One region of the Streptomyces sp. NPDC005574 genome, then DNA from elsewhere that is predicted to be linked to it. Evidence: riboswitches for the same ligand, from Rfam matches in the RefSeq annotation. Region 1 holds a riboswitch; each other region holds the start of a gene.

The links. Region 1 has a riboswitch for cobalamin ahead of ABZT03_RS08880 (CbtB-domain containing protein). Riboswitches for the same ligand answer to the same signal wherever they lie in the genome.
Region 2: linked by a shared signal. The riboswitch ahead of ABZT03_RS03365 (ribonucleoside-diphosphate reductase subunit alpha) and the one ahead of ABZT03_RS08880 (CbtB-domain containing protein) in region 1 are both predicted to bind cobalamin.
Region 3: linked by a shared signal. The riboswitch ahead of ABZT03_RS01520 (HoxN/HupN/NixA family nickel/cobalt transporter) and the one ahead of ABZT03_RS08880 (CbtB-domain containing protein) in region 1 are both predicted to bind cobalamin.

What each region holds. Positions count from the first base shown of each region.
Region 1 covers NZ_JBEXCW010000008.1:146,622-153,568, forward strand. The annotation lists gene ABZT03_RS08870 (GNAT family N-acetyltransferase) at 55-555, shown strand; gene ABZT03_RS08875 (CbtA family protein) at 652-1,416, opposite strand; gene ABZT03_RS08880 (CbtB-domain containing protein) at 1,442-1,663, opposite strand; cobalamin riboswitch at 1,698-1,840, opposite strand; gene ABZT03_RS08885 (histidine phosphatase family protein) at 1,961-2,626, shown strand; gene ABZT03_RS08890 (VOC family protein) at 2,757-3,245, shown strand; gene ABZT03_RS08895 (glycoside hydrolase family 15 protein) at 3,343-5,181, shown strand; gene ABZT03_RS08900 (hypothetical protein) at 5,218-5,619, opposite strand; gene ABZT03_RS08905 (AraC family transcriptional regulator) at 6,166-6,947, shown strand, end outside.
Region 2 covers NZ_JBEXCW010000003.1:98,254-105,200, reverse strand. The annotation lists gene ABZT03_RS03385 (extracellular solute-binding protein) at 1-352, opposite strand, end outside; gene ABZT03_RS03380 (GntR family transcriptional regulator) at 756-1,520, shown strand; gene ABZT03_RS03375 (DUF3311 domain-containing protein) at 1,655-1,918, shown strand; gene mctP (monocarboxylate uptake permease MctP) at 1,915-3,543, shown strand; cobalamin riboswitch at 3,669-3,833, shown strand; gene ABZT03_RS03365 (ribonucleoside-diphosphate reductase subunit alpha) at 3,953-6,334, shown strand; gene ABZT03_RS03360 (ribonucleotide-diphosphate reductase subunit beta) at 6,394-6,947, shown strand, end outside.
Region 3 covers NZ_JBEXCW010000001.1:318,823-325,769, reverse strand. The annotation lists gene ABZT03_RS01535 (glycoside hydrolase family 13 protein) at 1-849, opposite strand, end outside; gene ABZT03_RS01530 (LAETG motif-containing sortase-dependent surface protein) at 1,137-2,057, shown strand; gene ABZT03_RS01525 (metalloregulator ArsR/SmtB family transcription factor) at 2,138-2,488, opposite strand; cobalamin riboswitch at 2,568-2,810, shown strand; gene ABZT03_RS01520 (HoxN/HupN/NixA family nickel/cobalt transporter) at 2,838-3,944, shown strand; gene ABZT03_RS01515 (nucleoside hydrolase) at 3,972-4,934, opposite strand; gene ABZT03_RS01510 (hypothetical protein) at 5,187-5,948, shown strand; gene ABZT03_RS01505 (GAF and ANTAR domain-containing protein) at 5,965-6,702, opposite strand; gene ABZT03_RS01500 (GAF and ANTAR domain-containing protein) at 6,820-6,947, opposite strand, start outside.

The DNA of each region.
Region 1 (6,947 bases):
GGCCGGCGCGGAAACCCAGTCGGCCCCAGCGCACCCCCCGGATAAAGTGGGGCGGTGCCCGAGCTGAAGCGGCTGCATGCCGGCCATGCCCCGGCGGTCCTGGCCTTCGAGCTGGCGAACCGCGGCTACTTCGCCGCCTCCGTCTCCGACCGCGGCGACGAGTTCTTCGACCAGTTCACCGACCGGTTCGGCGCCCTGCTGGCCGAGCAGGAGGCCGGCGTCTGCGCCTTCCACGTGCTCGTCGCCGGGGACGGCTCGGTGCTGGGCCGGTTCAATCTGTACGACCTCGAGGACGGCACCGCCGTACTCGGTTACCGGGTCGCGCAGCACGTCGCCGGTCGTGGCGTGGCGACCGCGACCGTGCGGGAACTGTGCCGGCTGGCGGCGGCGCAGCACGGGTTGCGCACGCTGCGGGCGGCCACCGCCCGCGACAATGTCGCGTCCCGAAAAGTGCTGGTCAAGGCCGAGTTCGTCCCGGTCGGTCCCGCAGAGCCGGCCGACCTCGGCGGTAAGCAGGGCACCTGGTATCAGCGCGATCTCGCGCTCCGGCCGTAGGCCCGGCCCGTCGCAGAGCACCGGAAAACACCTCGGTCCGGTCCCGCACGGGGTGTGCCGGGCCGGACCACGGTGTCCGCCTCGGCGGAGGATGCCTCAGTGCGGTACGCGAGCGGCTCGCGTTCCCGTGCCCTCGGCCGCGGGGACCGTGGCCCCGGGCGACAGGACGCGTTCCGCGAGTACGCCGAAGAGCAGCCCGAAGGCGGTCCACAGGGTCAGCTGGATGGCGAGTGCCGCGAGACGGAACTGCCACAGCAACGTCGCCGAGAAGTCGTTGGGGACTTCGTTGACCGCCGGCAGGAACGCGTACGCGAGTCCGACGGCGAGGCCGAAGAACGCGCCCGCGGACAGGGTCGCGTTCCAGGTGCCGAGGCGTGGTGCGAGCCGCTTGCCGAGGATGACGGTGGCGACGGCCAGCAGCACACTGAGCAGCATCATCAGGAAGTACAGCGTGGTGCGCTTCCCGATGGTGTCCGGGTCGCCGACGGACGGCGGGTTGGCCGGGTACTTGAGGAACGGTACGACGTAGACCGCGACCAGCCCCGCGGCGGCCAGGAGCAGCGCGCTCGCGCGCGGCCCGAAGCGGCCGATCCGGCCGAGCGCGAAGCAGTACGCGAGGGCGGCGATGCCGCCGAACGCGACGCCGTAGAGCAGTACTCCGGTGCTCAGGCCGCCGGTGGACTGCATGGAACGGCTGACGGCTTCCATGCCGTGCTCGTGGGAGTGCGCCTCCTCGTAGGCGATGGCCGAGTCCACGCGGGGCTCGCCCAGGAAGTAGGCGACGACGAGGGCGAGCAGGCCGGCGGCGAGGCCCGCCAGCATGCCGCGGACCAGGAGGTTTCTGACGGTTGCCGAGTTCATGGGCTGATGCGCTCCGGCTCGGCCGTCAGTGGCAGGGGAAGCCGAGGAGGTGGCGGGCGTCGTGCACCCACTCGTGGACGTTCTCACCGCTCACCACGGAGGTGGCGCCCTGCTCGGCGCCGACGAAGTAGAGGAGCACCAGCATGAGGACGCCGAAGAAGACCGCCCAGGGCGCGATCGCGCCGATCGGCAGTTTGGCGGGGAGGGTGGTGGGGGCAGCGCTGGGCTGGACGGTGGACTGCGCCATGGCAGGACCTCCTGGGGAACTCGCGTCCCGGCTCGGTGGTGCACAGGACGACGGCCACGGGTCTGACTCGCCCGGCGTCCGCCACCCCGTGTCGGGGCGGCCGGTACCGGACTCACAGTGGCGCGACCGTGCCGGATTCCCACCGGCTTCCGCAGTACCGTCGTCGATATCTTCGAGAACGTACCGCGTCGCGGGGGTGCGGCCAAGGGCGCGTGGCGCCACCGGGGGCGTGCCGGCCGCGTTCGGGGGCCGGCAATTCCGTGCGGCGAACGCTTTGTTGACCATGAGAGCAGGCACATGACAAGCCGAGTGACGTTGATCTCACCCGCCGTCAGCCGGTCGCTGCGCGAGGCGCGTTTCGACGACGGCTGCCCGCTCGACGAGGCCGGGGCGGCCCGGGCCCGCTCGGCCGAGGGCGCCTTCCGCCGCCCAGACCGCGCGGTGGCCTCCCCCACCGTGCGCTGCGCGCAGACGGCGTCGGCCCTCGGCCTGGACGCCTCTGCCGTGCCGGATCTGGCCGGGCTCCGCGTGGGCCGCTGGCAGGGCCGCACCCTCGGCGAGGTCGGCGCGCAGGAGCCGGAGGCGCTGGTGAGCTGGATGACCGACCCGTCCGCCGCCCCGCACGGCGGTGAGTCGGTACGGGAGTTGTGCGACCGCGTGACGGCGTGGCTGGGGTCCGCCGCGGAGGCCGCGGGCCGCACGGTGGCGGTGGTGGAGCCGGAGATCGTACGAGCCGTCGTGGTACGGATCCTCGGGGCGCCCGAGCCGGCGTTCTGGCGCGTCGACGTACCGCCGTTGACCGCGGTCACGGTCAGCGGGCGTGCGGGACGCTGGAACGTGCGGATCGGGGAGCCCCTGGGCGCGCCGGGGGTGGGCGAGGCCCGGCGGGCGGACGCGATGCAGCCGCCCGAGCCGACCCCCTGTCGGCGGCGGAAGCCCCCGCGAGAGGGACCGGGCGCCTGATGTCAGGGCCGAGCGGCCTCGCCGGGTGGGCCGCGGTGTGCTGCCGCGATTGACCTCAACCGGGCTTGAGTTCGTAGCGTGCCCGCAGTGCCGCGGGAGCAGACCGGCGGTCCGAGCAGGGAGGTTCGTCATGGCCGAGGACTCAGTGCGCGCCGACATCCCCGACCGCTACCGCTACTCCGTCGTCCCGCACATCATGGTCGACGACGCGGCCTCGGCGATCGACTTCTACCGGCGGGCGTTCGGCGCCCGCGAGGACTTCAGGCTCGATGCTCCCGGCGGCGGGATCCTGCACGCCGAGGTCACCGTCGGGCGGTCGGTCCTGATGCTGGGCGACGCCGGCCCGGACGGGCCGGAGGCGTCCCCCTTCGCCCCACCGACCGCCCTCGGCGGCAGCACGTCCGTCGCGCTGCACGTCTTCGTGCCGGACGTCGACGGCCTCGCGGAGCGCGCCGCCGCCGCGGGTGCCGAGATCCTCCAGCCGCCGCAGGACATGTTCCACGGCGACCGCACCGCCGTCCTCAAGGACCCCTCGGGGCACGTGTGGGTGTTCCTGACCCACAAGGAGGAGGTCGCGGAGGACGAACTCCGCCGCCGCCTCGCGACGCCCGCGCCGTGAGGAACCTCCCGCCGCGCCGAACGAGGATCTTCGTCCTAGGCTGAATGGGCCGAACGGGGGGCATCCGGGTCGCCGGCGACCGAGAGGGGCTCGCCCGATGCAGGACTACCCGCTGATCGAGAACCACGGCCTGCTCGGTGACCTGCAGACCGCCGCACTGGTCACGACGGACGGGACCGTCGACTGGCTGTGCCTCCCCCGCTTCGACTCGCCCCGCGTGTTCGGCGCGCTGCTGGACAAGGACAAGGGCGGGCACTGCACCGTCCGGCCGAGGAGCGGATCGTACGCGACGAAGCAGATGTACCTCCCGGACACGGCGATCCTGGTCACCCGGTTCATGACCGAGGCGGGCGCCGGGGAGGTCCTCGACTTCATGCCCGTGACGGGCACGACGGCCACGCCCCGGCACCGGCTGGTGCGCATGGTCCGCTGTGTGCGGGGGACCATGACCTTCGACATCGAGGTGGCCCCCCGGTTCGACTACGGCCGCCATGACCACCGGCTGCATCTCAGCGAGCACGGCGCGGTGTTCGCGGCGGACGACGGTACGCGGCTGACCGTGCACCCGGTGCGCGAGCCGGAGGACGACCGGCTGCTGGACCTGCTCCTGGACCGGCAGCAGGACCTGCACTTCACCCTGACCCTCCAGGCGGGACAACAGCGCGGTCTGGTCCTGGAGTGGGGGGCCGAGGGGCCGCCCCGCGAGGTCCGTCTCAGCGAGTACCAGGGCATGTTCGAGCAGAGCGTCGGCTTCTGGCGCGCGTGGCTCGCGCAGTCGCAGTACTCGGGGCGCTGGCGCGAGACGGTGGAACGGTCCGCGATCACGCTGAAGCTGATGACCTACGCCCCGAGCGGTGCCCTGGTGGCCGCGCCGACGGCGGCGCTGCCCGAGCAGTTGGGCGGGGAGCGCAACTGGGACTACCGCTTCACCTGGATCCGCGACGCCTCCTTCTCCGTGTACGCGCTGCTGGGGCTCGGCTTCACCGAGGAGGCCAAGCGGTTCCTCGTGTGGCTGGCGGCGCGGGTGAAGGAACGGGCGGGCAGCGACGGCGACTCCGGACCGCTGAACATCATGTACAGGGTCGACGGCTCCTCGGATTTGGAGGAGCAACTCCTCGACCACTGGGAGGGCTACGCGGGTTCGTCGCCGGTACGGATCGGCAACGGCGCCGCCACGCAACTCCAGTTGGACATCTACGGCGAGGCGCTGGACAGCATGTACTTCGCGCACCGGCACGGAATCCGGCTGGGGCACCACGGCTGGACGTCGCTGCTGACCGACCTGGACTGGCTGGCCGACCACTGGGACCAGGCCGGGGAAGGACTGTGGGAGACCCGCGGCGGCCGCAAGCACTTCACCTACGGCCGTGTCATGTCCTGGGTGGCCTTCGACCGCGCGCTGCGGCTCGCCGAGGCGAACGGGCGGCCCGCAGCGGCCGCGCGCTGGCTCGCCGCACGCGACGACATCTACCGCCAGGTCCTCAGCAGGGGATGGAGCGGAAACCGTCAGGCGTTCGTCCAGCACTACGGCAGTGACGTGCTCGACTCGTCGCTGCTGCGGATGGCGACGGTCGGCTTCGTCACGCCCGACGATCCGATGTGGATCTCGACGCTCGACGCCATGGAGGAGGAACTCGTCAGCGACAGCCTGGTCTACCGCTACGACCCCGGGGCCTCCCCCGACGGCCTTCGCGGCTCGGAGGGCACGTTCTCGCTGTGCACCTTCATGTACGTCGACGCGCTGGCCCGCGCGGGACGCACCGACAAGGCGCGCCTGGTGTTCGAGAAGATGATGGGGTACGCCAACCATCTGGGCCTGTACTCCGAGGAGATCGACCCCACAGGACGCCAACTGGGCAACTTTCCGCAGGCGTTCACGCATCTCGCGCTGATCGACGCGGCCATCACCCTGGATACGGCCATCGACGGGCGATGAGGACGGATCCGAGGAAGCAGGCCCCACTCGAAGGAGCTAGTCGCGGACGACGCACAGGGCCCAGATCACGAACGCGGACATCGCGATCATGATGACGGACCACACCGGGTAGTACGGGAGGGAGAGGAAGTTCGCGATGATGACGAACGCGGCGATGGCCACACCCGCGACGCGCGCCCACATCGCCTCCCGGAACAGTCCCACGCTGACGCCCAGGGCGACCACGCCGAGCGCGAGATGGATCCAGCCCCAGCCGGTGAGGTCGAACTGGAAGACGTAGTTGGGGGTGCTGACGAACACGTCGTCGTTCGCGATCGCCATGATGCCGCGGAAGACCGCGAGCACGCCGGCGAGTGACAGCATGACGGCGGCGAACGCCGTCAGGCCCGTAGCCCACGCCTGCGACGCGGACCTACGAGACGGATGTATGGCAGTCATCTGCCTGCCTCGCTTCCCATGTTCTTCACTCGGTTGCCGATCGGTCGCTGCTCAGCGCGGGAAGGCCGCGATGACCGGGTCGGCGACGTCCGATGAGGTGCGCCTGTCTCGCGATGTCCAATCCGAACGTCCAATCCGACGCTACGCCTCCACGGTCGAAGCGGCATCTCACTCATTGCCCGCACGGGCACCGGTCGCCGGTCGGCGGTCGGCGGTCGGCGGTCGGCGGTCGGCGGCGGGACTGTTCGGCGGCGAGCCGGCGGGCCCGGTCGGTCGGCGAGGGCGCCGGCGGGCGGTCCGGGTCAGGCCGCCGGGCGGGCGTCGCGGTGGGCCCGGGCCGCGGCCATCAGGGCGGCGACGCGGGATGTCCGACCTACCCCACCCACCAGTACGCCGCCTGACCGGCGGGCGGGGGGACCGCCCCTGCTCCCCCTCCCCCGTTGACAGCCGGGCGGACCCGGCGTGACGCACCCGACGGAATGCGGATGATCTCCGCGTGGAAGGATGCGGAGGAGGCTGTCGGCGCGTGAATCGGGGATGAACTCAATGATCGGGACGGTGTTCCGAACAGCGGACATACCTGCGGAGCACCGGTTCGACTCCTGGTGGGAAGTGATCGGCCAGACCCGCTCCAGTGACATCGCCAGCGCGCACGCCGCCGACTTCTGGGCGGAGTACCGGCTGATGGAGCTGGGGCCGGTGGCGGTGTGGTCGGCGTCGTTCCTGCCGTCGCGGTACAGGCGGAACACACGCATGGTGCGCCAGTCCGATCCCGAGACGTATCACCTGACGCTGCTGCTCGAAGGACGGCTGGCTCTCGACCACGCCGGCCGGACCGACACGTTCGGCCCGCGTGACCTGCACCTGGCCGAGAGCTCACAGCCGTACGACCTGCGCTCGACGGACGACCGTGAACGCCGTCCGGTGAAGGGGGTGGCGGTCGACTTCCCCAAGGCGCTGCTGCCCCTGCCGCCGCACCGGGTGCGGGAGTTGCTGGGCCGGCGGCTGCCGGGCCGGGACGGCGTCGGCGCGCTGCTGACGGACTTCCTCGTCGGCCTGGACCGGCAGGCCGACACCCTCACGCCCTCCGACGCGCCCCGCCTGGGCACGGTCGTCCTCGACCTGCTGTCCGCCTGGTTCGGCCGGCTGCTCGACGCGGAGACCGCGCTGCCCCAGGAGACGCGCCGGGTGGTCACGGTGGAGGGTGTGCGGACGTTCATCCGGCGCCATCTGCACGATCGGGAGCTGTCGCCGCCCATGATCGCCGCGGCCCACCACATCTCCGTCAGCTACCTGCACCGCATCTTCCAGCAGGAGTCGCCCGGCGA
Region 2 (6,947 bases), on a different contig from region 1:
CGAGGGGGGCGAAGGCTCCCTTGACCATGTAGCCGAGCATCTCGGTGTTGCCCATCTCGACCACGTCGGGGGCCTTGTCGGTGGCGAGCACCGCGTCGAGCTTGGTGTTCTTGTCCGGCCAGCCGTAGTACTCGTGGTTGATCTTGACGCCGGGGTGCTTCTTCTGCACGGCGGCGTCGGCGGCCTTCACCAGTTCCGGCCAGTTGTTCTGGGCGTCCACGGTGAGCCAGACGGTCAGCTCCTTGGCGTCCGCGCCGCTCTTGTCCGAACTCCCGCTGCTGTCGTCCCCGCACGCCGCGATGGAGACCATCATGCCCGCGATACCGATCGCGACTATCAGCTTGCGCTTCACGCCACCCTCCTCAGGGATGCCCACGAACCCCCCTGCCTCCCCGCGGTGCCAGCCAAAGCACGTACCGCCCATGAAGCCGGGACTGGACCAATGGTGTAGACCAGTAGGGGGAGCTTGGCCCAGACCAATAGGCGTGTCAAGGGTGTTCAAGCGGGCTCCGGAGGTCCGTGATGCGACCGAGATATGCAGGGACCTTTCATTGCGCAAGCGACCAATCGGACGGACCACCGCCGCTGTACCACAGCCTCGGACCCGGCGCGGTGGACTAGACCAACAACGGCGCCGACGGTATACAGAGGGGATCACGGAGCGTGTGGGGCCAACCCGCCCGGACCGTGCCACGATGTGAGCCGTGGCCGACGGACGTCGGTCGTTTCGGCGTCCGGAGCCGGGAAGGCGGAGCATGAGCACCGAGGTCAGCAGTGCGGAGAACGAGGGTGGGGCGACCGTCCGTACCGCGCGCGTGCCCAAGTACTACCGCCTCAAGAAGCATCTGCTGGACATGACGGAGACGCAGTCGCCCGGCACGCCCGTCCCGCCCGAGCGCACCCTGGCCGCCGAGTTCGACACCTCCCGCACGACCGTGCGCCAGGCGCTGCAGGAACTCGTCGTGGAGGGCCGGCTCGAACGCATCCAGGGCAAGGGCACCTTCGTCGCCAAACCGAAGGTCTCCCAGGCGCTCCAACTCACCTCGTACACCGAGGACATGCGCGCTCAGGGCCTCGAACCCACCTCCCAGCTCCTGGACATCGGCTACATCACCGCCGACGACCGGCTCGCCGACCTGCTCGACATCACGGCCGGCGGCCGGGTGCTGCGCATCGAGCGGCTGCGCATGGCCAACGGCGAGCCGATGGCCATCGAGACGACCCACCTGTCGGCCAAGCGCTTCCCGGCGCTGCGCCGCAGCCTCGTGAAGTACACCTCCCTCTACACCGCGCTCGCCGAGGTCTACGACGTCCACCTCGCCGAGGCCGAGGAGACCATCGAGACCTCGCTGGCCACCCCGCGCGAGGCCGGCCTGCTCGGCACCGACGTGGGCCTGCCGATGCTGATGCTGTCCCGGCACTCGCTGGACCGGACCGGCCAGCCCGTGGAGTGGGTGCGCTCGGTGTACCGGGGCGACCGCTACAAGTTCGTGGCCAGGCTGAAGCGTCCGCAGGACTAGGAGGGTCCCCCGCCTCCCGTCGGGCCAGGTGAGGATGTCGCGTCGATATCCGGACGGGGGCTTTCGCAGTCGTCGCGCCGTCGCCTACATTGCCTGCGCATTGCCCAGGTGATCAGTGAGGGGACGGAGCCGCCATGTCCGATGTGCCCGAAGCAAGACCACCGGTGGTGACACCGGTCCGCGTGGTCATCGCGCTGTGCCTCGCGGCGCCGTTCCTCGCGATGCTGTGGATCGGTTCGTACGCCAGGACGGACCCGGCGTTCATCGGGATCCCGTTCTTCTACTGGTACCAGATGCTGTGGGTGCTCATCTCCACGGCCCTGACGATGACCGCGTACGCGCTGTGGCGCCGTGACCAGCGCGCCCGCGCCGCACGGAGCGGAGGTGCGTCGACGTGAACGACGGAGTCAACGGCGTCGCGCTCGGCGTCTTCATCTTCTTCTTCCTGGCCGTCACGGCCATGGGCTTCCTCGCCGCGCGCTGGCGCAAGGCGGAGAACGAGCACAGCCTCGACGAATGGGGCCTGGGCGGACGGTCGTTCGGCACCTGGGTCACCTGGTTCCTGCTCGGCGGCGACCTCTACACGGCGTACACCTTCGTCGCGGTGCCCGCGGCGATCTACGCGGCCGGCGCGGCGGGCTTCTTCGCCGTCCCGTACACGATCCTGGTGTACCCGCTGATCTTCACCTTCCTGCCGCGCCTGTGGTCGGTCTCGCACAAGCACGGATACGTCACCACCTCGGACTTCGTGCGCGGCCGGTTCGGCTCCAAGGGCCTGTCGCTGGCGGTGGCCGTCACCGGCATCCTGGCGACGATGCCGTACATCGCGCTCCAACTGGTCGGCATCCAGGCCGTGCTGGACGTGATGGGCGTGGGCGGCGGGGAGAACACCAACTGGTTCGTGAAGGACCTGCCGCTGCTGATCGCCTTCGGCGTACTGGCCGCCTACACCTACTCGTCGGGGCTGCGGGCGCCCGCGCTGATCGCTTTCGTGAAGGACGGGCTGATCTACCTCGTCATCGCGGTGGCGATCATCTACATCCCGATCAAACTGGGCGGCTTCGACGACATCTTCGCCAAGGCGGCCGACGCGTTCAGCCAGACCAACCCGGCGACCGGCAAGCCGCGCGGGGCGCTGGTCCCGGCCGAGGCGGGACAGTGGACGTACGCCACCCTGGCGCTGGGCTCCGCCCTCGCCCTGTTCATGTACCCGCACTCGATCACCGCGACGCTCTCCTCACGCAGCCGTGAGGTGATCCGGCGCAACACCACGATCCTGCCGCTGTACTCGCTGATGCTCGGCCTGCTGGCCCTGCTCGGCTTCATGGCGATCGCGGCCGGAGTCAAGGTCACCAACGGGCAGTTGGCGATCCCGCAGCTGTTCGAGGACATGTTCCCGGACTGGTTCGCGGGCGTCGCCTTCGCGGCGATCGGGATCGGCGCGCTCGTCCCGGCGGCGATCATGTCGATCGCGGCCGCGAACCTGTTCACCCGCAACATCTACAAGGACTTCATCCGGCCCGACGCGACACCCGCGCAGGAGACCAAGGTCTCCAAGCTGGTCTCCCTCCTGGTGAAGGTGGGCGCGCTGGTCTTCGTGCTGACCATGGACAAGACGGTGGCGATCAACTTCCAGCTGCTGGGCGGCATCTGGATCCTCCAGACCTTCCCGGCGCTGGTGGGCGGCCTGTTCACCCGCTGGTTCCACCGCTGGGCACTGCTGGCCGGCTGGGCGGTCGGCATGGTCTACGGCACCTTCGCCGCGTACGGCGTCGCCTCCCCCACGCAGAAGCACTTCGGCGGCTCGGCCAAGGAGATCCCCGGCATCGGGGAGATCGGCTACATCGGCCTGACGGCGTTCGTGCTGAACGTCGTCGTCACGGTGGTCCTCACCTTCGTACTGAAGGCGGCGAAGGCCCCCGACGGCATCGACGAGACCCGGCCGCAGGACTACACGGCGGACGCGGGCGACCCGGGCGTACAGGTGGAGCTTCCGCCGGCCACGGCGGGCACCGCGCACTGACCCGAGGACCTGTGCGACAGCGGGCCGCCGGAGCGTCTCCGGCGGCCCGCAGCCGTCTCCCCGGCCTCTCCCCCGCACTCCTCCCGTGGACGCCCGGACACGCTCCGAAGCCGACACGGCACAACATCTGGGGGTGCAACTGCGGCCCGGCACAAGATGTATGCTCATGCTCGCTGTCGCCGCAGGGGAATCCGGTGCGAATCCGGAACTGTCCCGCAACGGTGTACTCATGCGCGCATATCCGCGTACGAGCTCGAGTCCGAGGACCTGCCGACAGTGGCTCCCGGCCGTCCGGCCGGGCTGCCAGGACGTCCGGGCCTCGTGGAATGGGCCGGTGGACGCGACGCCGCGCGCGCTCGCGAGCTGCCCCCTTCCGCAAGGCCCCGTGCCGAGCGAGGGAGAGCCCCACGTGACCATCGCGCCAGCCGAACCGGCCTCAGCGACAGCCGACCCCGTGGCCGACGACGGTCCCGGAGCCGCGCTGCTGCGGACCCTGACCGCGCTGACCGCCGACCTCCCCGACGCCGACCCGGGCCGGGTCGCCGCCGCCGCCCTGCGCGGCCGGTCCGCGCGGGCGGACACGGCGGAACTGCGGGAGCTGGCGACCGAGGCCGCGGCCGGACTCATCTCCGAGGACCCCGCCTACTCGAAGCTGGCCGCCCGGCTGCTGACCCTGGGCATCGCCGCCGAAGCCGCCTCGCAGGGCGTCACGACGTTCACCGAGTCCGTCGCGGTCGGACACCGCGAGGGGCTTCTCGCCGACCGCACCGCCGAGTTCGTCCGCGTCCACGCCGACCGCCTCGACGCCCTGATCGACGCCGGTGCCGACGACCGCTTCGGCTACTTCGGCCTGCGCACCCTGCACAGCCGCTACCTGCTCCGGCACCCGATCACCCGTCAGGTCGTCGAGACACCCCAGCACTTCATGCTGCGGGTCGCCAGCGGCCTCGCGGAGGACGACAGCACCCGCTCGCTGGACGAAGTGGCCGCGCTCTACCGGCTCATGAGCCGTCTCGACTACCTTCCCTCCTCCCCCACCCTCTTCAACTCCGGCACCCGGCACCCCCAGATGTCGTCCTGCTACCTCCTCGACTCCCCGCTGGACGAACTGGACTCCATCTACGACCGCTACCACCAGGTCGCCCGCCTCTCCAAGCACGCCGGCGGCATCGGCCTGTCCTACTCCCGCATCCGCGCCCGCGGTTCACTGATCCGGGGCACCAACGGGCACTCCAACGGCATCGTCCCGTTCCTCAAGACCCTGGACGCCTCGGTCGCCGCCGTGAACCAGGGGGGCCGGCGCAAGGGCGCCGCCGCCGTCTACCTGGAGACCTGGCACTCCGACATCGAGGAGTTCCTGGAACTGCGCGACAACACCGGCGAGGACGCCCGCCGTACGCACAACCTCAACCTCGCGCACTGGATCCCGGACGAGTTCATGCGCCGGGTCGACGCCGACGGCCAGTGGTCGCTGTTCTCCCCCGCCGACGTGCCGGAACTCGTCGACCTGTGGGGCGCGGAGTTCGACGCCGCCTACCGCCGGGCGGAGGCCGCGGGCCTGGCGCGCCGCACCCTGCCGGCCCGCGACCTGTACGGCCGCATGATGCGCACCCTCGCGCAGACCGGCAACGGCTGGATGACCTTCAAGGACGCGGCCAACCGCACCGCCAACCAGACGGCCGAACCCGGCAGTGTCGTCCACTCCTCCAACCTCTGCACCGAGATCCTGGAGGTCACGGACGACGGGGAGACCGCGGTCTGCAACCTCGGGTCGGTCAACCTGGGCGCGTTCGTGGACCCGGCGGCCCAGGACGTCGACTGGGAACGACTGGACGCGACGGTCCGCACGGCCGTCACCTTCCTCGACCGGGTCGTCGACATCAACTTCTACCCGACCGAGCAGGCCGGCCGTTCCAACGCCAGGTGGCGGCCCGTCGGCCTGGGCGTCATGGGCCTCCAGGACGTCTTCTTCCAGCTGCGCCTGCCCTTCGACTCGCCGGCCGCGAAGGCGCTGTCCACGCGCATCGCCGAACGCGTCATGCTCGCCGCCTACGAGGCCTCCGCCGACCTCGCCGAGCGCAACGGCCCGCTGCCGGCCTGGGACAAGACCCGTACCGCCCGGGGGGTGCTGCACCCCGACCACTTCGACGCGGAGTTCACCTGGCCGGAGCGCTGGGCGGCCCTGCGCGAGCGGATCGCGGCCGTCGGCATGCGCAACTCGCTGCTGCTCGCGATCGCGCCCACCGCCACCATCGCCTCGATCGCCGGCGTGTACGAGTGCATCGAGCCGCAGGTCTCCAACCTCTTCAAGCGCGAGACCCTGTCCGGCGAGTTCCTCCAGGTCAACTCCTACCTGGTGCGGGACCTGAAGGAGCTGGGCGTCTGGGACGCGCGCACCCGCGAGGCGCTGCGCGACGCGAACGGCTCGGTGAGCGGCTTCACCTGGATCCCCGAGGACGTACGCGCCCTGTACCGCACGGCCTGGGAACTCCCGCAGCGCGGCCTCATCGACATGGCCGCCGCCCGCACGCCGTTCCTGGACCAGGCCCAGTCGCTGAACCTCTTCCTGGAGACGCCGACCATCGGCAAGCTCTCCTCGATGTACGCCTACGCCTGGCGGTCGGGCCTGAAGACGACGTACTACCTGCGCTCACGCCCGGCGACCCGCATCGCCCGCGCCGCCCGCGCCCAGGCACAGCCCGAACCCGCCGTCCCCCTCCAGCCGGCCGCCGACCCCGACGCCGTCGCCTGCTCCCTTGAGAACCCCGAGTCCTGCGAGGCCTGCCAGTGACGACCGCCGACACCACCAAGAACCTGCTCGACCCGGGCTTCGAACTGACCCTGCGCCCCATGCGCTACCCCGACTTCTACGAGCGCTACCGGGACGCCATCAAGAACACCTGGACCGTGGAGGAGGTCGACCTCGCCTCCGACGTGTCGGACCTGGCGAAACTCTCACCCGGCGAGCAGCACATGATCGGCCGGCTGGTCGCGTTCTTCGCGACGGGCGACTCCATCGTGGCGAACAACCTGGTGCTGACCCTCTACAAGCACATCAACTCCCCCGAGGCGCGCCTGTATCTGAGCAGGCAGCTCTTCGAGGAAGCGGTCCACGTCCAGTTCTACCTGACGCTGCTGGACACCTACCTGCCCGACCCGCAGGACCGCGCGGCGGCCTTCGCCGCGGTGGAGAACATCCCCTCCATCCGCGAGAAGGCGGAGTTCTGCTTCCGGTGGATGGACTCGGTCGAGAAACTCGACCGCCTGGAGACCCGCGCCGACCGCCGCCGCTTCCTCCTCAACCTGATCTGCTTCGCCGCCTGCATCGAGGGCCTCTTCTTCTACGGGGCGTTCGCCTACGTCTACTGGTTCCGCAGCCGGGGCCTGCTGCACGGGCTGGCGAC
Region 3 (6,947 bases), on a different contig from region 1:
CGGCACCCATGCCTCGGCGACCGCGGCGCGGGGCGGGCGGTAGGTGTCGAAGACGGTCCGCCAGTCGCGGTAGATCTCGTGCACCTCGTCCCGGTCGTAGAAGGGGTGCGTGCCGGGCGGGAGGGTGGCGAGCGCGGCCTCGCCGGCGCTCTCCGCGGCGGCGAGGTCGCGCAGCGGCTCGCCGAGGTCCTTGGCCAGGGCGTGCGCGACGTCGACGCGGAAGCCGTCGACCCCGCGGTCGGACCAGAACCGCAGGGTGGTCCGGAAGTCGGCGCGGATCTCCTCGTTGTCCCAGTTCAGGTCGGGCTGCTGGGGGGCGAACAGGTGCAGGTACCACTGTCCGTCCGGCACCCGGCGCCAGGCGCTGCCGCCGAACACGGACTGCCAGTTCGTGGGCGGCAGCTCACCGTGCGTGCCGCGGCCGTCGCGGAAGACGTACCGGTCGCGGGCGGCGGAGCCGGGCCCGGCCCGCAGGGCCTCCTGGAACCAGGCGTGCTGGTGCGAGGTGTGGTTCGGCACCAGGTCGACGATCACCTTCAGGCCCAGCCGGTGGGCCTCGGCGCCCATCGCGGCGAAGTCGTCGAGGGTGCCCAGGCGCGGGTCGACGTCGCGGTGGTCGGCGACGTCGTAGCCGCCGTCGGCGAGCTCCGAGGGGTAGAAGGGGCTGAGCCACAGCGCGTCGACGCCGAGCGCGGCAAGGTGGGTCAGGCGCCCGGTGACACCCCGGAGGTCGCCGAGCCCGTCGCCGTCGGCGTCGGCGAAGCTGCGCGGGTAGACCTGGTAGACGACGGCCTGCCGCCACCAGTCGGGGTCCTTGCCGGAGAGGTCGGGCGTGGTGCGAACGGTCACGCGTGTTCCTCCGTGCCGGGTAGGGGCGGATGCCGGGCGGGCGATATCAAGAATCCTGTCCACTTGGCCGGAAAAGTGAACATCCGGCCTGCCTCCCCACTGCCCGGAGCGAGCTGTTCCCTATGTGGGGGAATGGTGATGGCCGGCTCAACCCCCTTTGTGTCGGCGCAGGTTGACAGCCCTGAGCCGGGAGATCCACGATGTCCGCACGCTGTGGCGCATGTGACCTATGAGCCCAGTGTTTCTTCGGGTTATTCACCCCCCGCACACGCCAAGATGGGATACGCATGTCCATAGCGAGACGTGTCACCGTGCGCCGCCTGCTGGGGACGGGCGCCGCGACGCTCGCCCTCTGTACCGCCTCCGTCGCCGCCGCCTCCGGCGCCTTCGCCACCGGCACGCCCGGCGGTGACGGCTGGAGGTCCGCCGACGGCTACCGGCCGGGTTCGGGCGCGGGCACGATCACGGAGACCGACCGCTGCCAGTTCTCGCTGGACGGCTCGAACTTCTACGACTCCGTGAAGGTCGACGACCAGAACCTGCGGCCCACCGACGACGGCAAGGTCCACATCAAGGTCCGTACCGCCGGGGACGCCACCACCTGCACCGCCTCCCTGGCGTCCTACCTCGCCCACGGGTCCAGCTTCCGCACCTCCGGCGAACAGGTCTTCGTCGACTTCGACAGCGTGACGGTCGAGCCGGGCCGGACCGAGTCCCTCGACATCGCCGTGCCGGACGCGGGCTGCTTCGCGCAGATCGACCTGTACCGGGGCGCGGTGAAGTTCGACGGCCAACTCGACGCGAAGGACGGCTTCGACCACGGCGACCTGCCCAAGGGCCCCGACCACCCGGTCATCAAGGACAAGCTGATCGCGGCCTGGAACGGCGGCACGAAGGACTGCACGACGGCCCCGTCCCAGACGCCGTCCACGCCGACGCCGACCCCGGCGGCCCCGGGATCCTCCGAGCCCTCGCAGCCCGCGCGGGAGTCCACGCCGCCGGCCGACGAGACGCCGTCGAGCGGGGGCGACACCCCGGTGCCCGCCACCACCGCGCCGGCCACCACGCCCGACGGTGGCGGCGGTGACCTCGCCGAGACCGGTGCGAGCAGCACGACGGGGCCGATCGCGATCGGGGCGGCGGTCCTGCTCGCCGGCGGCGCGGGTCTGGTGATCGCGACGCGTCGGCGTCGGAGCACGGGTGCGTGAACCCTTCCAGGGGGCTCGGCCCCCTGGACCCCGGCTCCTCGGACGCGGGAGGGGCTGAAGGTCACGCGCGCGGCTGAGAACTAGGGGGCGGCCTGGTCGAGCAGGGTGGCGACTGTCGCGTCGACCAGCCGGTAGCGCACGATCCGGCCCTCCTTCTCGCCCTCGACGACCCCCGCCGCCCGCAGCAGCCTGAGCGCCTGCGAGACGGCGGGGTCGTTCATCCCCGTCGCGATCGCGAGGTCGGACACGGCGAGCGGTCCGGTGCGGTGCAGGGCCAGCAGCAGGGCGAGCCGCCGGGGCTCCCCGAGCAGCGCGAAGCGGTCGGCCCAGGCGCGGACATGGCCGGGTTCACCGATGGCGGCGATGGCGTCGCACACCCGGTGGCCGTCGATGGTGCGCCGGTCCGCGCGGTCGGCCGGGACGAGATGCATGGCGCCATCCTCGCAGGCCCGCCATGTGATCTTCCATACCTGCGCAGGTGCGCAGCTATGCAGCGGAGCGCCCGCCGCCCTACGGTGGTCGGGCCGTGGTGCTCGGGAATCCGGTGACGACCCCTCAAAGGTCCATGCCGGAGCGGCCCTCGCCACTGTGATCGGGGAGTTTCCGGCCCACCGTCCCGCGAGGGACAGCCACTGGTCGCCGCAGGGTGACCGGGAAGGCGGGCCGGCGGCGCAGACCCTCCTACGCTCCCGGCTTCGGTCGGGCGGGAGGTACCCGTAAGCCAGGAGACCGGCCACGGCATCTCACGAAGTGATCCACGAGGTGCTGGAGCGTGACCGCATGACCCTGCCCGAGCCTGCCCAGGCGTCCGGACCCGCGTCCTTCAGGTGGCGCCGGGAGGACACCGTCAAGACCGCCGGCCTGCTGACGGCCGTGGCCGTCCTGCACGTCGTCGCCTTCGGGATCCTGTTCCTGCTGGTGGTGCCGGAGCACTACGAGGTCGGCACCAGGGCGTTCGGCGTCGGCCTCGGCGTCACCGCCTACACCCTCGGCATGCGGCACGCCTTCGACGCCGACCACATCGCCGCCATCGACAACACCACCCGCAAGCTGATGGCCGACGGCAAGCGGCCGGTGTCGGTGGGCTTCTGGTTCGCGCTCGGCCACTCCAGCGTGGTGGTCCTGCTCGCCGCGCTGATCGCGGGCGGCACCCAGCTCGCCGGCCGGGTCATGAACGAGGGCTCGCGCACCCACCAGGCCCTCGGCTTCATGGGGACGACGATCTCGGGGACGTTCCTCTACCTGATCGCCGCCCTCAACCTGGTCGCCCTGCTCGGCATCCTGAAGGTCTTCAGGGCGATGCGCGCGGGCACCTACGACGAGCGGGAGCTCGAACAGCACCTGGATTCGCGGGGGTTCATGAACCGCATCCTGGGCCGGCTCACCAGATCCATCACCCGCCCCGGGCAGATGTTCCCGCTCGGTTTCCTCTTCGGTCTGGGCTTCGACACCGCCACCGAGGTCACGCTGATGGTGATGGCCGGCTCGGGCGCGGCGGCCGGCCTGCCCTGGTACGCGATCCTGTGCCTGCCGCTGCTGTTCGCCGCCGGAATGAGCCTGTTCGACACCCTCGACGGCACCTTCATGAACTTCGCCTACCAGTGGGCCTTCTCCAACCCCGTGCGCAAGGTGTTCTACAACCTGACCATCACCGGGCTGTCCATCGCCGTCGCGTTCTTCATCGGCACCATCGAACTGGTCGGCGTCCTGCACGAGAAGCTCGACCTGCGCGACGACCTCAGCGGCTGGATCGCCGGCCTCGACCTGGACAACGTCGGCTACGTCATCGTCGGCCTGTTCGTCGTGGTGTGGGCGGCGGCCGTGACGTACTGGAAGGTCGCCAAGGTGGAGCAGCGCTGGGCGGTACGGCCGGCGGACGGCAGCTGAGCCCGGCCGGGCCGCCCCGGTCGTGGCCTACGGGCCCTCGACCGTCGTCAGCCACAGCTTCACGTACCGCTCCACGTCCACGCCGAGGCCGACGTCCACCAGGGTCTGTTCCCGTACGCCCTCGTGGATCTCGGACTCGCCGGGGCGCGGACGGCGGTCGACGAGGGTCTGGCCGCGGGTCGGGCCCGGGGCCAGCGCGACCTCCACCGGCAGGCGTTCGGTGGTCAGCCCCGCCGGGTCGACGACGGCGCACACCGCGCCCGCGTCGCCGAGACCACCCGTCGGGGTGGGGTCGCCGGAGGTGGCCGGGTCGCGGTGGGCGAGCAGCTCACCGGCCAGCCGCAGCCGGGGTTCGGCGCTCGCGCGCAGCCGCTGCACGTCCCCGGCCGGGACCAGGACCCGCTGGAACACGTCGAGGCCGTACATGGTGATCGGCACCCCCGCGGTGAGCAGGACGGCGGCCGCCTCCGGGTCGTGCCACACGTTGAACTCGGCGACCGGGGTGGCGTTCCCGGTCGCGACCGCGCCACCCATGAACACGATCCGCTCGATGTTGCGCACCACCTCCGGATGCGTCCTGAGCAGCAGCGCGATGTTCGTCAGCGGGGCCGTCGGGATGAGGGTGACCGGACGCGGGCAGGCGAGGATCTCGCGGCGCAGCAGCGTCACCGCGTCCACGTCCACCGGCACGCGGGTCGGCGCGGGCAGCCCGAGGTCGCCCATGCCGTCCTGCCCGTGCACGTGCCGGGCCGTGCGCACCGGCTCGATCAGCGGGCGCTCGGCGCCTCGCGCGACCGGGATGCCGGGGGCGCCTGCCTGCTCCAGCACGGTCAGGGTGTTGCGTACGACGCCGTCCACGTCGGTGTTCCCGGCCACGCAGGTGATCGCCCGCACGTCGAGTCCGGGGTGGCGGACGGCGAACAGCAGGGCGAGGGCGTCGTCGACACCGGTGTCGCAGTCGATGATCACCGGGATGGGCTGACCGTTCACGGCGGGGCTCCTGTTCCTACGACCGTCCCAGCACGGGCTCTACGGGAGCGACCTTACGCAGCCCGGCGGGCTCCCCGTGGTCCGCGCGGGGGCGCGGGCGGGCGTCCGGGCCGGGCGGGGGCCCGCGCCGGTAACCCGGACGGACCGTCGCGCTGGTGGCGGAAGCGGCGCGGTGGTGCTGTGGGAACACCCGTACCGGATCTTCGCCGCGCGCAGGAGGCCCCCGATGACCCGTCCGCAGGAGGCCCCTCGATGACCCGCCCCCCGGCCCGCCGTCTCCTCGTGGGCGCCTCGGCCCTGTGCCTCGCCGGTCTGCCGGTGCTCACCGCCTGCTCGGCGGGGGCCACCGCCCCGCCCACGGCCCGCCGCTCCCCCGCCGCCTCGCCCTCCCCGTCCGCCGCCGCGCTCACCACGGCGCAGGCCGAGGCCGCGCTGGTCACCGCCGCGGATCTGGGGGAGCCCTGGGAGCCGACGCAGGGCGCCGCGACCTGGCGGGACACGCTGCTCAAGGCGAAGGCCGACCCGCCCGACTGCGGGCGGCTGCTCGACGCCGTCTACACCGAGGAGGTGTTCGGCCCCGAGACCGCCGTCCACGCGGTCGCCGGCCTCGACGACGCCATGGACCAGGCCCAGTTGCGCTACCAGGTCCTCGCCCACGACCCGGCGGACGTGGACCGCACCCTGGCCTGGCTGCGCTCGCTGCCGGGCAGGTGCGGGCAGTTCACGGCCGCGTCGGCCGGGGGTGCCGTGCAGGGGGCGCGGGTGGCCGACGCGGCGCTGCCGGCCGTCGGGGACGCCCGGGAGGGTCTGCGGATCACGCTGGCCGGCGAGAGCGCCGACGGCGAGCCGACCACCCTCACCGTGGACCTGGCCGCCGTCCGGGTCGGCGACGACGTGATCGTCCTGACCAACGGCGGCCTCGGCAACGTCTCGGCGGACGTCACGGCGGCGGTCGTACAACTGGGGGCGCAGCGGCTGACGGACGTCCGCAGACAGGCCCGGCTGGAGGTGTGAGCCGCGGCGGGGCGGCTCAGGGACGCCCCGCTGCCCGCTGGAACAGGGCCGCCGGTTCCATGGTGCGCTCGGCCAGCCGGCGGGCCACCGCGGTGAGAGTGGTCCCCGTGTTCTCCGCGTGGCGGCGCAGGATGTCCAGCGCCTCGCCGAGGGAGACGTCCGCGTACTCCGCCAGCAGGCCCTTGGCGAGTTCGACGGTCGCCTTCGCCGAGACCGCCGCCTGGAGGGACGTCAGCAGGTCCTGCGGGCGCCGGGACTCGGCGGGCCAGTGGGTCAGGGTGAGCGCGACGATGTCGCTCAGGCCCTGCGCCACGGCGAGGTCGCTGTCCGGCAGGGCCTCGCGGCGCCGGTTGGCGAGGGTCACCGCGCCGATCGCCGTCCCGTCCAGCCGCAGCGGCAGGGCGTGCACGGTGAGACAGCCGGACTCCAGGGCGTGGGCGGTGTACGCGGGCCAGCGGCCGTCGGCCCGCAGGTCGTCGGCGGTGACCTGCTCGCCGGTGCGGTAGCAGTCGACGGAGGGTCCCTCGTCGCGCCGCACCTGGAGCACGTCCAGGCCGCCCAGGTCGTCGGCGGAGGCGGCCATCGTGCGCAGCCGGCCGCGCGCGTCGGCCATCACCACGCCCACCGCGTCCACCTCCAGCAGGGCCACGCAGTGGTCGCCGAGCCGGGCGAACAGGTCGAGCGGGTCGAAGTACGCGCCGAGCGTGTCCGCCAGGTCCACGAAGGCGCGGGTGAGCCGCAGTTCCCGGTTCATCCGAGCCTCCTCGCACCGTCACGCCGCACGTGAGCCGGTCGTCCGGTGGTCTCCCGCCCGGTCCCTTCCCAGCCGGTCGGTTCCCGGCCGGTGGTTCCTTGCCCGGCCGGAGCGTGCCTAGTCACGGTCGAACCTCTTCCTGTGCGAGACCACATCGCGCGCCAGCTCCAGGGCGGTCCGGTTGTGCGCGAAGGCGTGGGCGCGCAGCAGCGCCAGCGCCTCGTCCGCGCCGATGCCCGACTGCA